DNA from 2 places in the Streptomyces sp. NPDC018019 genome. Region 2 is predicted to be linked to the other one. Evidence: riboswitches for the same ligand, from Rfam matches in the RefSeq annotation. Region 2 holds a riboswitch; the other holds the start of a gene.
What was found. A riboswitch is a leader RNA that binds a small molecule or an ion and turns the genes downstream of it on or off. The one in region 2 is predicted to bind glycine.
Positions count from the first base shown of each region.

Region 1 (5,399 bases), on a different contig from region 2:
GTGCCGGGGGACCGCGGGGCGGACACCATCGGCTACCGCGGCCCGACGGCGTGCGCAGCCGCGGGGATCACCTACCGCCAGCTCGACTACTGGGCCCGTACGGGGCTGGTCGAGCCGAGCGTACGGCCCGCCTACGGGTCGGGCACCCAGCGGCTCTACAACTTCCGGGACGTCGTCGTCCTGAAGATCGTCAAGCGGCTGCTGGACACCGGGGTCTCGCTCCAGAACATCCGCACCGCCGTCCGGCACCTGCGCTCCCGCGGGCTGTCCGACCTGGCGAGAATGACCCTGATGAGCGACGGCGCGACGGTCTACGAATGCACCTCGCCCGATGAGGTCGTCGACCTGCTCCAAGGTGGACAGGGCGTCTTCGGCATCGCCGTGGGCGTGGTCTGGCGCGATGTGGAGAGCGCGTTGTCGCAGCTCCACGGCGAGCGGGTGGACACCGGCGAGACGCTGATCCGGCACAATCCGCACGATGAACTGGCGCGGCGGCGCAACCGGGCGGGCTGAGGCGGGGCGTACGGCGCGGTACGGAAGCTGACGGCGCCGGACGGAGGCCGACTCCCCGCAGAGGGCTGTCGGCCGGGTGCCGGGCCGCCGCGTACGGCCGTTACAGCGGCGTGCCGCGCCTCTGACGTACCAAGTAGCGCACACCATGCTCATCGGGCCTCAGAAGCCCCGCCCAGCGTCTCTCGGGGCCTTCCAGGGCTTTCGGCCCTCCCGCCGCGCGGCCGGAGCGGCGGGGGCCCGGCGGGGCCGGTCGGCGCGATTGTCAGTGGTGTGGGGGAGCATCGGTCGTGTGAGACGTGCGCCGACGATCCTGCATCTGGACATGGATGCGTTCTATGCGTCCGCCGAGCAGGCGGCGAAACCGAGCCTGCGCGGAAAGCCCGTGGTGGTCGGCGGGATCGGTCCGCGCGGGGTGGTCTCCACGGCGTCGTACGAGGCCCGGGTCTTCGGGGTGCGCTCGGCCATGCCCACGGCCCAGGCCCGCCGCCTCTGCCCGAACGCCGCCTATCTGACGCCGCGCTTCACCCTGTACCGCCAGGTGAGCGACCAGGTCATGCAGCTGCTCCACGCGCTGTCGCCGCTGGTGGAGCCGCTCAGCCTGGACGAGGCGTTCGTGGACCTGGAGGCGGGCGGCGTCGAGGCCGACACGGCGGCCGTACGGGCGGTGGGGGAGCAGTTGCGGCGGGACATCAGAAGCAGGACGGGGCTCACCGGGTCGGTGGGCCTGGCCGGGGCCAAGATGCTGGCGAAGGTCGCCTCCGAGCAGGCCAAGCCGGACGGCCTGGTGGTCATCGAGCCGGGGACGGAGCGGGAGCTGCTCGGCCCGATGACGGTGCGCACCCTGCCCGGCGTCGGCCCGGCGACCGCCGAGACGCTGCGCCGGGCGGGCATCCACACGGTCGCCGAGACGGCGGAGGCGGGCGAGGCGGAGCTGGTGCGCCTGCTGGGCAAGGCGCACGGCGCCGGGCTGTACGCGATGGCGCTGGGCCGCGACGAGCGGCCCGTGGTGGCCGAGCGGGACGCGAAGTCCATATCGGTCGAGGACACCTTCGACGTGGACCTGACCGACCGGACGCGGGTGCGGGCCGAGGTGATGCGGCTGGCGGACCGGTGCGTGCAGCGGCTGCGGGCGGCCGGGCGGTCCGGCCGGACCGTCGTGATCAAGGTGCGCAACTACGACTTCTCGACGCTGACCCGATCGGAGACGCTGCGCGGGCCCACGGACGACCCTGGTGTGGTGCGGGAGGCGGCGGCCCGGCTGCTGGACCTGGTGGACACGACGGGCGGCGTACGGCTGCTGGGCGTGGGCGTGACCGGTCTCGCGGACTTCACGCAGGAGGACCTGTTCGCCCAGCTGGCGACGGAGAAGGCGGCCGAGGAGGAGGCCGAGCGGGAGCGCCGGGCGGCCGACGAGGCGGCGCGGATGGCCGCCGACGAGCCCGAGCGGCCCCGGCGGTGGCTCCCCGGGCTTGACGTGATTCATGACGAACACGGTGCCGGCTGGGTGCAGGGCAGCGGGGTGGGCCGGGTGACCGTACGGTTCGAGCAGCCGTGGTCCGGGCCCGGCCGGGTGCGGACGTTCCCCGTCGACGACCCGGCGCTGCACCCCGGCGAGCCGTTGCCGCTGGTGGGCGGCCCGCCGGACGGAGGGCTGGGCGAGCCGTCGGGTGGCGCCGGGGAGCCGGCCGGCGGGGGCGCGGATCTGACCGGCGGGGCTGGGGGCCTGACCGGTGACGCTGGGGAGCCGGCCGGCGGGGTCGGGGACCCGGCAGGTGAGGCCGGGGATCTGACCGGCGGGATCGGAGACCTGACCGGCGGGGCCGAGGAGCCCTCCGATGCCCCCGGTGAGCCCTCCGGCGGCCCGGGCGAGGCCGGTCGTCAGAGACCCGGCGGCACCGCACCCGGTGAGCCGGCCGGTGCCCGCGTCCGCTCCGGCTCCCTGCCGCCCGCCGCTCAGTCCTCCGTGCCGGCCACCCGCCCGAACTCCGTGTCGGCCGGCGCGGCGTCCGAGCCGGGCACGGGATCGGGGGCCGGGATGTCCAGCCGGTAGTGGTGGTAGAGCTGTAGCTCCTGCTCCGGAGAGAGGTGGCGGCCCACCCCGAAGTCCGGCGCATCCCTGATCAGCCTGCGGTCGTAGGGGACGTGCAGCGCCTCGTCGACCAGGTCGCTGGGCTCCAGGGGCACGAACGCGTCCCGGCTGAAGATCCCGGTGCGTACGGCCGCCCATTCCGGTTCGCCGGTCGCGTCGTCCAGGTACACCTCGTCGACGGTGCCGATCTTGGTTCCGTTCTTGTCGAACGCCTTGCGGCCGATCAAGCTGCGGGGATCGATATCGGTCTGCACGGTCCCTCCAAGTGGTCGCAACTGCCTTGTGACAACTACCAAACGGCACATTTCATGCCCCGGCCACTCGAAGGAACGTCCGTTCGCCGCGCTGGTAGGCTGGCGAACGGCTGCAGACCCCATGCGGGAGAGTCCTCCGCCGATCATGGCGGGGGCGCCGAAGGAGCAACTCCTCCCCGGAATCTCTCAGGCTCACGTACCGCATGGACGAGGTCACTCTGGAAAGCAGGGCGGGCCACGGACGGGCACAGCGCCGGAACCCCTCCTCACCGACGGTGAAAGCCGGGGCCGCGTGCGGAACCGGTGAAGCTCTCAGGTTGAGATGACAGAGGGGGAGGCCGTCCGGGCACCAGCGCCGTGGTGCCCCGCAGAGGTCGAAACGACCAGGAGGCCCCCGCAGATGACCACCAACCGCATCTCCCTGACCGAGCTGGAACGCGGTACCCCGTTCGAGCAGCGGCACATCGGCCCCGGCCCGGAGGACCAGGCCAAGATGCTCGCGCAGGTCGGGTTCGGATCGCTGGACGAACTCACCGCGGCCGCCGTACCGGATGTGATCAAGAGCGCGGAGGCGCTGGGACTGCCCCAGGGCCGTACCGAGGCCGAGGTCCTGGCCGAGCTGCGGGCACTCGCGGACCGCAACCAGGTGCTCGCCCCCATGATCGGGCTGGGCTACCACGGCACCTTCACCCCGCCGGTGATCCTGCGCAACGTGATGGAGAACCCCGCCTGGTACACGGCCTACACCCCGTACCAGCCGGAGATCTCCCAGGGGCGGCTCGAAGCGCTGCTCAACTTCCAGACCATGGTCGCCGACCTGACCGGGCTGCCGACCTCCGGCGCCTCGCTGCTGGACGAGGGCACGGCAGCCGCCGAGGCGATGGCCCTCGCGCGGCGGGTGGGCAAGGTCAAGGAGGGCGTCTTCCTGGTCGACGCCGACTGCCTGCCGCAGACCATCGCCGTGATCGAGACCCGCGCCGAGCCGACCGGCGTCGAGGTCGTGGTGGCCGACCTGTCCGGCGGCATCCCGGCGGAGGCGGCCGAGCGCGGCGTCTTCGGCGTGCTGCTCCAGTACCCGGGCGCCTCCGGTGCCGTACGGGACCCGCGTGCCGTCATCGAGCAGGCGCACGAGCTGGGCGCGATCGTCACCGTCGCCGCCGACCTGCTGGCGCTGACGCTGCTGACCTCGCCGGGCGAGCTGGGTGCGGACATCGCCGTCGGCACCACTCAGCGGTTCGGCGTGCCGATGGGCTTCGGCGGCCCGCACGCCGGGTTCATGGCCGTACGGGAGAAGTTCGCCCGCAGCCTGCCCGGCCGCCTGGTGGGCGTCTCGGTGGACGCGGACGGCGACCAGGCGTACCGGCTCGCCCTCCAGACGCGCGAGCAGCACATCCGCCGGGAGAAGGCCACCAGCAACATCTGCACCGCGCAGGTGCTGCTCGCGGTGATGGCGGGCATGTACGCCGTGTACCACGGTCCGGACGGGCTCGCGGCCATCGCGCGCCGTACCCACCGCTACGCCTCCGTGCTGGCCGAGGGGCTGCGCGCGGGCGGCGTCGAGGTCGTGCACGGCGCGTACTTCGACACGCTGACCCTGCGGGTGCCGGGCCGGGCCGCCGAGGTGGTCGCCGCGGCCCGCGAGGCCGGTGTCAACCTGCGGCTGGTCGACGCGGACCTGGTGGGCGTCGCCTGCGACGAGACCACCGGCCGTGCGCAGGTGCACGCGGTGTGGCGCGCCTTCGGCGTCCAGGGGGACATCGAGCAGCTCGACGCGGCGGTGGCCGACGCGCTGCCCCGGGAGCTGCTGCGTGGCGACGCGTACCTGACACACCCGGTCTTCCACCGGCACCGTTCCGAGACCGCCATGCTGCGCTACCTGCGCCGTCTGTCGGACAAGGACTACGCGCTGGACCGCGGCATGATCCCGCTCGGCTCCTGCACGATGAAGCTGAACGCGACGACCGAGATGGAGCCGGTCACCTGGCCCGAGTTCGGGCAGCTGCACCCGTTCGCGCCGGTCGAGCAGGCGCAGGGCTACCTCACCCTCATCGCGGAGCTGGAGGAGCGGCTGGCCACGGTCACCGGCTACGACAAGGTCTCCATCCAGCCGAACGCCGGCTCGCAGGGCGAACTGGCCGGCCTGCTGGCCGTACGGGCATACCACCGGGCCAACGGCGACGAGCAGCGCACCGTCTGCCTCATCCCGTCCTCCGCGCACGGCACCAACGCCGCCAGCGCCGTGATGGCCGGCATGAAGGTCGTCGTCGTCAAGACCGGCGAGGACGGCGAGGTGGACGCCGACGACCTGCACGCCAAGATCGAGCAGTACCGGGACCAGCTCGCGGTGCTGATGGTGACCTACCCCTCCACGCACGGCGTGTTCGAGGAGCACATCACCGAGATCTGCGCGGCGGTGCACGACGCGGGCGGCCAGGTGTACGTGGACGGCGCCAACCTCAACGCGCTGGTCGGGCTCGCCGAGCCGGGCCGGTTCGGCGGTGACGTCTCGCACCTGAACCTGCACAAGACCTTCTGCATCCCGC
Region 1 is NZ_JBIRGD010000052.1:23,586-28,984, reverse strand. It holds gene ACH4FX_RS41825 (MerR family transcriptional regulator) at 1-513, shown strand, start outside; gene ACH4FX_RS41820 (DNA polymerase IV) at 803-2,563, shown strand; gene ACH4FX_RS41815 (PRC-barrel domain-containing protein) at 2,467-2,856, opposite strand; glycine riboswitch at 2,971-3,068, shown strand; gene gcvP (aminomethyl-transferring glycine dehydrogenase) at 3,257-5,399, shown strand, end outside.
Region 1: it holds a riboswitch for glycine, as region 2 does, so the genes downstream of both, gcvP (aminomethyl-transferring glycine dehydrogenase) here and gcvT (glycine cleavage system aminomethyltransferase GcvT) in region 2, are expected to answer to the same signal.

Region 2 (5,399 bases):
CGCACGGTGTCCGCCGACACCGTACGGCTGGGCCGGGTGTCGCAGGAACTGCGCGTGAAGGTGGACGAGCTGACGGGGCGCCGGGCCCCGGAGCCGGGAGACGCCGACGCGGCGAGCACCCCCCGGCTGACCGAGTCGGTCGCCCGGTCCGTCACCGACATCTTCACGATCCTGGGCATCGACAAGCTGGTGGGCGACGTGCAGCGGCAGCCGGCCGCCGAAGCCCCGCGGCAGCAGCCCGCCAACCGGCCCGTCGCGCAGCCGGCCGGCCAGGCCGCCGACGCCGACGAGACGGCCGAGCAGCCCGCGGCCCAGCCGAAGGCGCCGACCAGCGACCCGCAGCCGCCCGCCGACGCGCCGCAGCAGCCCGCCGCCGAGGCCCCCCGGCAGCAGCCCGCCGAGGCACAGCAGCGGCCGGCCGCTGAGGCGCCCCGGCAGCAGCCCGCGGAAGCCCCCCAGCAGCAGGGCGCCGGCTCGCTGCTCAACTCGGTGCTGTCGCTGCCGGCGGTGCTCATCAAGGCCCTGGGTCTCTGAATCGGCCCGGCACCCAGCGTCCGGAGGAGGCGCAGATGCGGGAGATACGCCACAGTCAGGACCGGTAATGACACGGGCCGTACGGAATTCCGTACGGCCCGTCAGACATACGGCGCGCTGTTCACCACGACCCGTCAGGCATGCGGCGCCCGGCTCACCACAACCCGTCGGACGCCCCGCACCCGGCTCACCACGGCCCGTCGGACATGCGGCATTCGGATCACCACGACCCGTCAGGTGAGCAGCACCCGGATCACTCGAAGCCGATCCGGCGCAGCGCGCCCGCGGCCGGCCGGTCCAGCAGGACGGCCGAGGTGAAGCCCGCGGGCAGCCGGGCGGTCCGGGCGCGGGCGGTCAGCCGCCGTACCGCGCGCCGGTGCCGGGCGAAGGCGTAGCCGGAGACGCCGCGCCCGCGCGACCGCTGGCCGGTGAGCGCGACCTCGGGCGGTACGTCCAGCAGCATCAGATGCAGCCCGCGACCGCCGCGCCGCGCCTCGCGCGCGAGCCAGCGGCGCACCCACGCGAGCGTGCCGCAGTCGTGCACCACCACGCTGCCGCCGGAGCGCAGCGCCCGCCGCAGCCCCAGATAGTGGGAGGCCCGGACCAGCGGCCGGTACAGCGCGTACGGCAGCCGGCGCAGCCTGCCGCGCTCCCAGCGCTCCCGTACGTCCTGCGAGTCGATGCGGTGCACGGCGGTGCCCCGCTGGTCGAGGGCGGGCACCACCCGGAGCATCAGCGTGCTCTTGCCGCTGCCCGGCAGGCCGGAGACCACCACCACGTCGCCCGCCGCGAAGTGCATCTCGGTCACGGCGGGACGGTCCCGCAGATCGACGACGTCCACCGCCGACGCGGCCACCGCCCCGGCCGCCACCACGGCCCGGCCCCGGCCGGGACGGACCACCCCGTGCGGCAGCCGCAGGGGCCCCGGCACGGCGGCCGGGGTCGGTTCCGGGACGCAGCCCGGGGGCACGCCTCCCGGACTCGTCGCGAATGCGGCTTGCCTGTGCACCGTGATCGCCCCTCCCGGTCCGGTGATGTCCGTCCCCTTACCCCGCAGAGTGTCAAGAAAAGGTAATGCGCTCAAGCAAACGGCCTGATCCGTCCGGCCGTCGGCCGCCACCGCGACCACGCCCCGAACACCGGTACGACCTTGGCTCCTGTATCCGGCGATCCCGTGCAATGATGTGCGCGCCGAGTGCGGGACCGCGCCTCACCGTGCGCGTCCCCGTACGGGTGCCACGCTCAGCCAACTGCATACCGGCCGCTTGAATCCGCGCGGGAGAGTCCCCGGCCGCCACGGCGGGGCGCCGAAGGAGCAAGTCCTCCCTTGAATCTCTCAGGCCCCGATACCGCGCGGGCGAGGCAGATCTGAAAAGCGGGCCGCCGTGGTGTGGCTCCACCCAAGGTGCAAACCGGGACCGGTGACGGCCTTCCGGTGAACCTCTCAGGTTCCGATGACAGATGGGGAGACCGTCCTGTCACCCATGCCCGGGAGCCCCACCATGACCCAAGCCCCTCGCCGGACCGCGCTGGACGCCACGCACCGCGCCCTCGGCGCGACCATGACCGACTTCGCCGGCTGGGACATGCCGCTGCGCTACGGCAGCGAGCGTGACGAGCACGTCGCCGTCCGTACCCGCGCCGGCCTCTTCGACCTCTCCCACATGGGCGAGATCACCGTCACCGGCCCGCGCGCCGCCGACCTGCTGGACTTCGCGCTGGTCGGCAACATCGGCGGGGTGGCCGTCGGCCGCGCCCGCTACACGATGATCTGCGACGCCGAGGGCGGCATCCTGGACGACCTGATCGTCTACCGCCTCGGCGAGACCGAGTACATGGTCGTCGCCAACGCCGCCAACGCCCAGGTCGTGCTGGACGCGCTCACCGAGCGGGCGAGCGGCTTCGAGGCCGAGGTCCGCGACGACCGGGACGCCTACGCGCTGCTCGCCGTCCAGGGACCCGAGTCGCCCGGCATCCTCAAGAGCCTCACCGACGCCGGCCTGGACGGCCTGAAGTACTACGCCGGGCTGCCCGGCACCGTGGCGGGAGTACCGGCGCTGATCGCCCGTACGGGGTACACCGGCGAGGACGGCTTCGAGCTGTTCGTCCGCCCGGCCGACGCGCCCGCGCTCTGGGAGGCGCTGACCGCGGCGGGCAAGGACGCCGGCCTGGTGCCCTGCGGCCTGTCCTGCCGGGACACCCTGCGCCTGGAGGCCGGCATGCCGCTGTACGGGCATGAGCTGACCACGGACACCACCCCGTTCGACGCCGGCCTGGGCCGGGTCGTGAAGTTCGAGAAGACGACGAACGGCGGGGACTTCGTGGGCCGCGCCGCCCTGGAGGCGGCCCGGGACCGCGCCGAGACCCGGCCGCCGCGCAAGCTGGTCGGGCTGATCGCCGAGGGCCGCCGCGTGCCGCGCGCCGGATACCCGGTCGTGGGCCCGGAGGGCACCGTCATCGGCGAGGTCACCTCCGGTGCCCCCTCGCCCACCCTCGGCAAGCCCATCGCCATGGCGTACGTGGACGCCGCGCACGCCGCGCCCGGTACGGCCGGTGTGGCGGTGGACATCCGCGGCACCCACGAGCCGTACGAGGTCGTGGCGCTGCCCTTCTACAAGCGCCGGAAGTGACCCGCGTACCGCCGTCCCCGCCACGCTTCCGTCTCATCCATCAAGACCCCTGCACCGAGCCGGCCCCCGCATCCAGGAGAATCAAGACATGAACAACCCCCAGCAGCTGCGCTACAGCAAGGAGCACGAGTGGCTGTCGGCCGCCGAGGAGGGCGTTTCGACGATCGGCATCACCGAGCACGCCGCCAATGCGCTCGGTGACGTCGTCTTCGTGCAGCTCCCCGCGGTCGGTGACACGGTCACGGCGGGCGAGACCTGCGGTGAGCTGGAGTCGACCAAGTCCGTCAGCGATCTCTACTCCCCCGTCACCGGGGAGGTCGCGGAGATCAACGAGGATGTCGTCAACGACCCCTCGCTGGTGAACACCGCCCCCTTCGAGGGCGGCTGGCTGTTCAAGGTGAAGGTGAGCGACGAGCCGGACGACCTGCTCACGGCCGACGAGTACACCGCCTTCACCGGCTGACCCGCCCACCCGCCGCCCGGCGGGGCCGTGCGCCCCGCGAACCCCAGGAAGAGTCATGTCCCTTCTGAACAGCTCCCTCCACGAGCTCGACCCCGACGTCGCCGCCGCCGTCGACGCCGAGCTCCACCGCCAGCAGTCCACCCTCGAAATGATCGCGTCGGAGAACTTCGCCCCGGCCGCCGTCATGGAGGCCCAGGGCTCGGTCCTCACCAACAAGTACGCCGAGGGCTACCCGGGCCGCCGCTACTACGGCGGCTGCGAGCACGTCGACGTGGTCGAGCGGATCGCCATCGACCGCATCAAGGCGCTCTTCGGCGCCGAGGCGGCCAACGTGCAGCCGCACTCCGGTGCGCAGGCCAACGCCGCCGCGATGTTCGCGCTGCTCAAGCCGGGCGACACGATCATGGGGCTGAACCTCGCGCACGGCGGGCACCTGACCCACGGCATGAAGATCAACTTCTCCGGCAAGCTCTACAACGTGGTGCCCTACCACGTGGACGACGAGACCGGCCAGGTCGACATGGGCGAGGTCGAGCGCCTGGCCAAGGAGACCCGTCCGCAGCTGATCGTGGCCGGCTGGTCGGCGTACCCGCGGCAGCTGGACTTCGCGGCGTTCCGCCGGATCGCCGACGAGGTCGGCGCGTACCTGATGGTCGACATGGCGCACTTCGCCGGTCTGGTCGCGGCCGGGCTGCACCCCAACCCGGTGCCGCACGCCCACGTCGTGACCACCACCACGCACAAGACCCTCGGCGGTCCGCGCGGCGGTGTGATCCTGTCCACCCAGGAGCTCGCCAAGAAGATCAACTCGGCGGTCTTCCCCGGTCAGCAGGGCGGCCCGCTGGAGCACGTCATCGCGGCGAAGGCGGTCTCCTTCAAGGTCGCGGCGAGCGAGGAGTTCAAGGAGCGCCAGCAGCGCACGCTGGAGGGCGCCCGCATCCTCGCCGAGCGCCTGACGCAGTCCGACGTGACCGAGGCGGGCGTCTCCGTGCTGTCCGGCGGCACCGACGTGCACCTGGTCCTGGTGGACCTGCGCAACAGCGAGCTGGACGGCCAGCAGGCCGAGGACCGCCTCCACGAGGTCGGCATCACGGTCAACCGCAACGCCGTCCCGAACGACCCGCGGCCCCCGATGGTCACCTCCGGCCTGCGGATCGGCACCCCGGCGCTGGCCACCCGCGGCTTCCGGGCGGAGGACTTCCGTGAGGTCGCCGACATCATCGCCGAGGCGCTGAAGCCGTCGTACGACGCCGACGCGCTCAAGGCCCGGGTGACCACCCTGGCCGGCAAGCACCCGCTGTACCCGTCGCTGTGACCCGCGCCACGCGGCCTTCGGCAGCGCGCCGGTACGGCGCGTCCGCCGCGGCCGTGTGACGCGTTTCATGAAGTGCGCCCCGTGAGGTGCCGCCGAGGCGGCGCCCGCGGGCGAACAGGCCGTACGTCCGGGGTCGTTGACTCCGGACGTACGGCTTTTCCGTCCGCCTTACGGTGATTTCCCGCGACATACGCTGACTACGGCCCCTCCATGGCGCGGGGCCCTTCGCACCACACCAGGGACGGAACACGCACGGCATGGACATGAGCGCGGGCAACCGCAAGGGGATCGGCCTCTTCGCCCTCATCATGATCGGCATCGGTTCGATCTTCGGCTCCGGCTGGCTCTTCGGGGCCGGCGCGGCCGCCCAGGTGGCGGGGCCCGCGGCGCTGGTGGCCTGGGTCATCGGCGCCGTCTTCATCGGCATGATCGCGATGTGCTACGCGGAGGTCGGCTC
Region 2 is NZ_JBIRGD010000019.1:12,769-18,167, forward strand. It holds gene ACH4FX_RS28005 (hypothetical protein) at 1-534, shown strand, start outside; gene ACH4FX_RS28010 (AAA family ATPase) at 788-1,549, opposite strand; glycine riboswitch at 1,801-1,896, shown strand; gene gcvT (glycine cleavage system aminomethyltransferase GcvT) at 2,037-3,164, shown strand; gene gcvH (glycine cleavage system protein GcvH) at 3,253-3,627, shown strand; gene glyA (serine hydroxymethyltransferase) at 3,683-4,942, shown strand; gene ACH4FX_RS28030 (APC family permease) at 5,200-5,399, shown strand, end outside.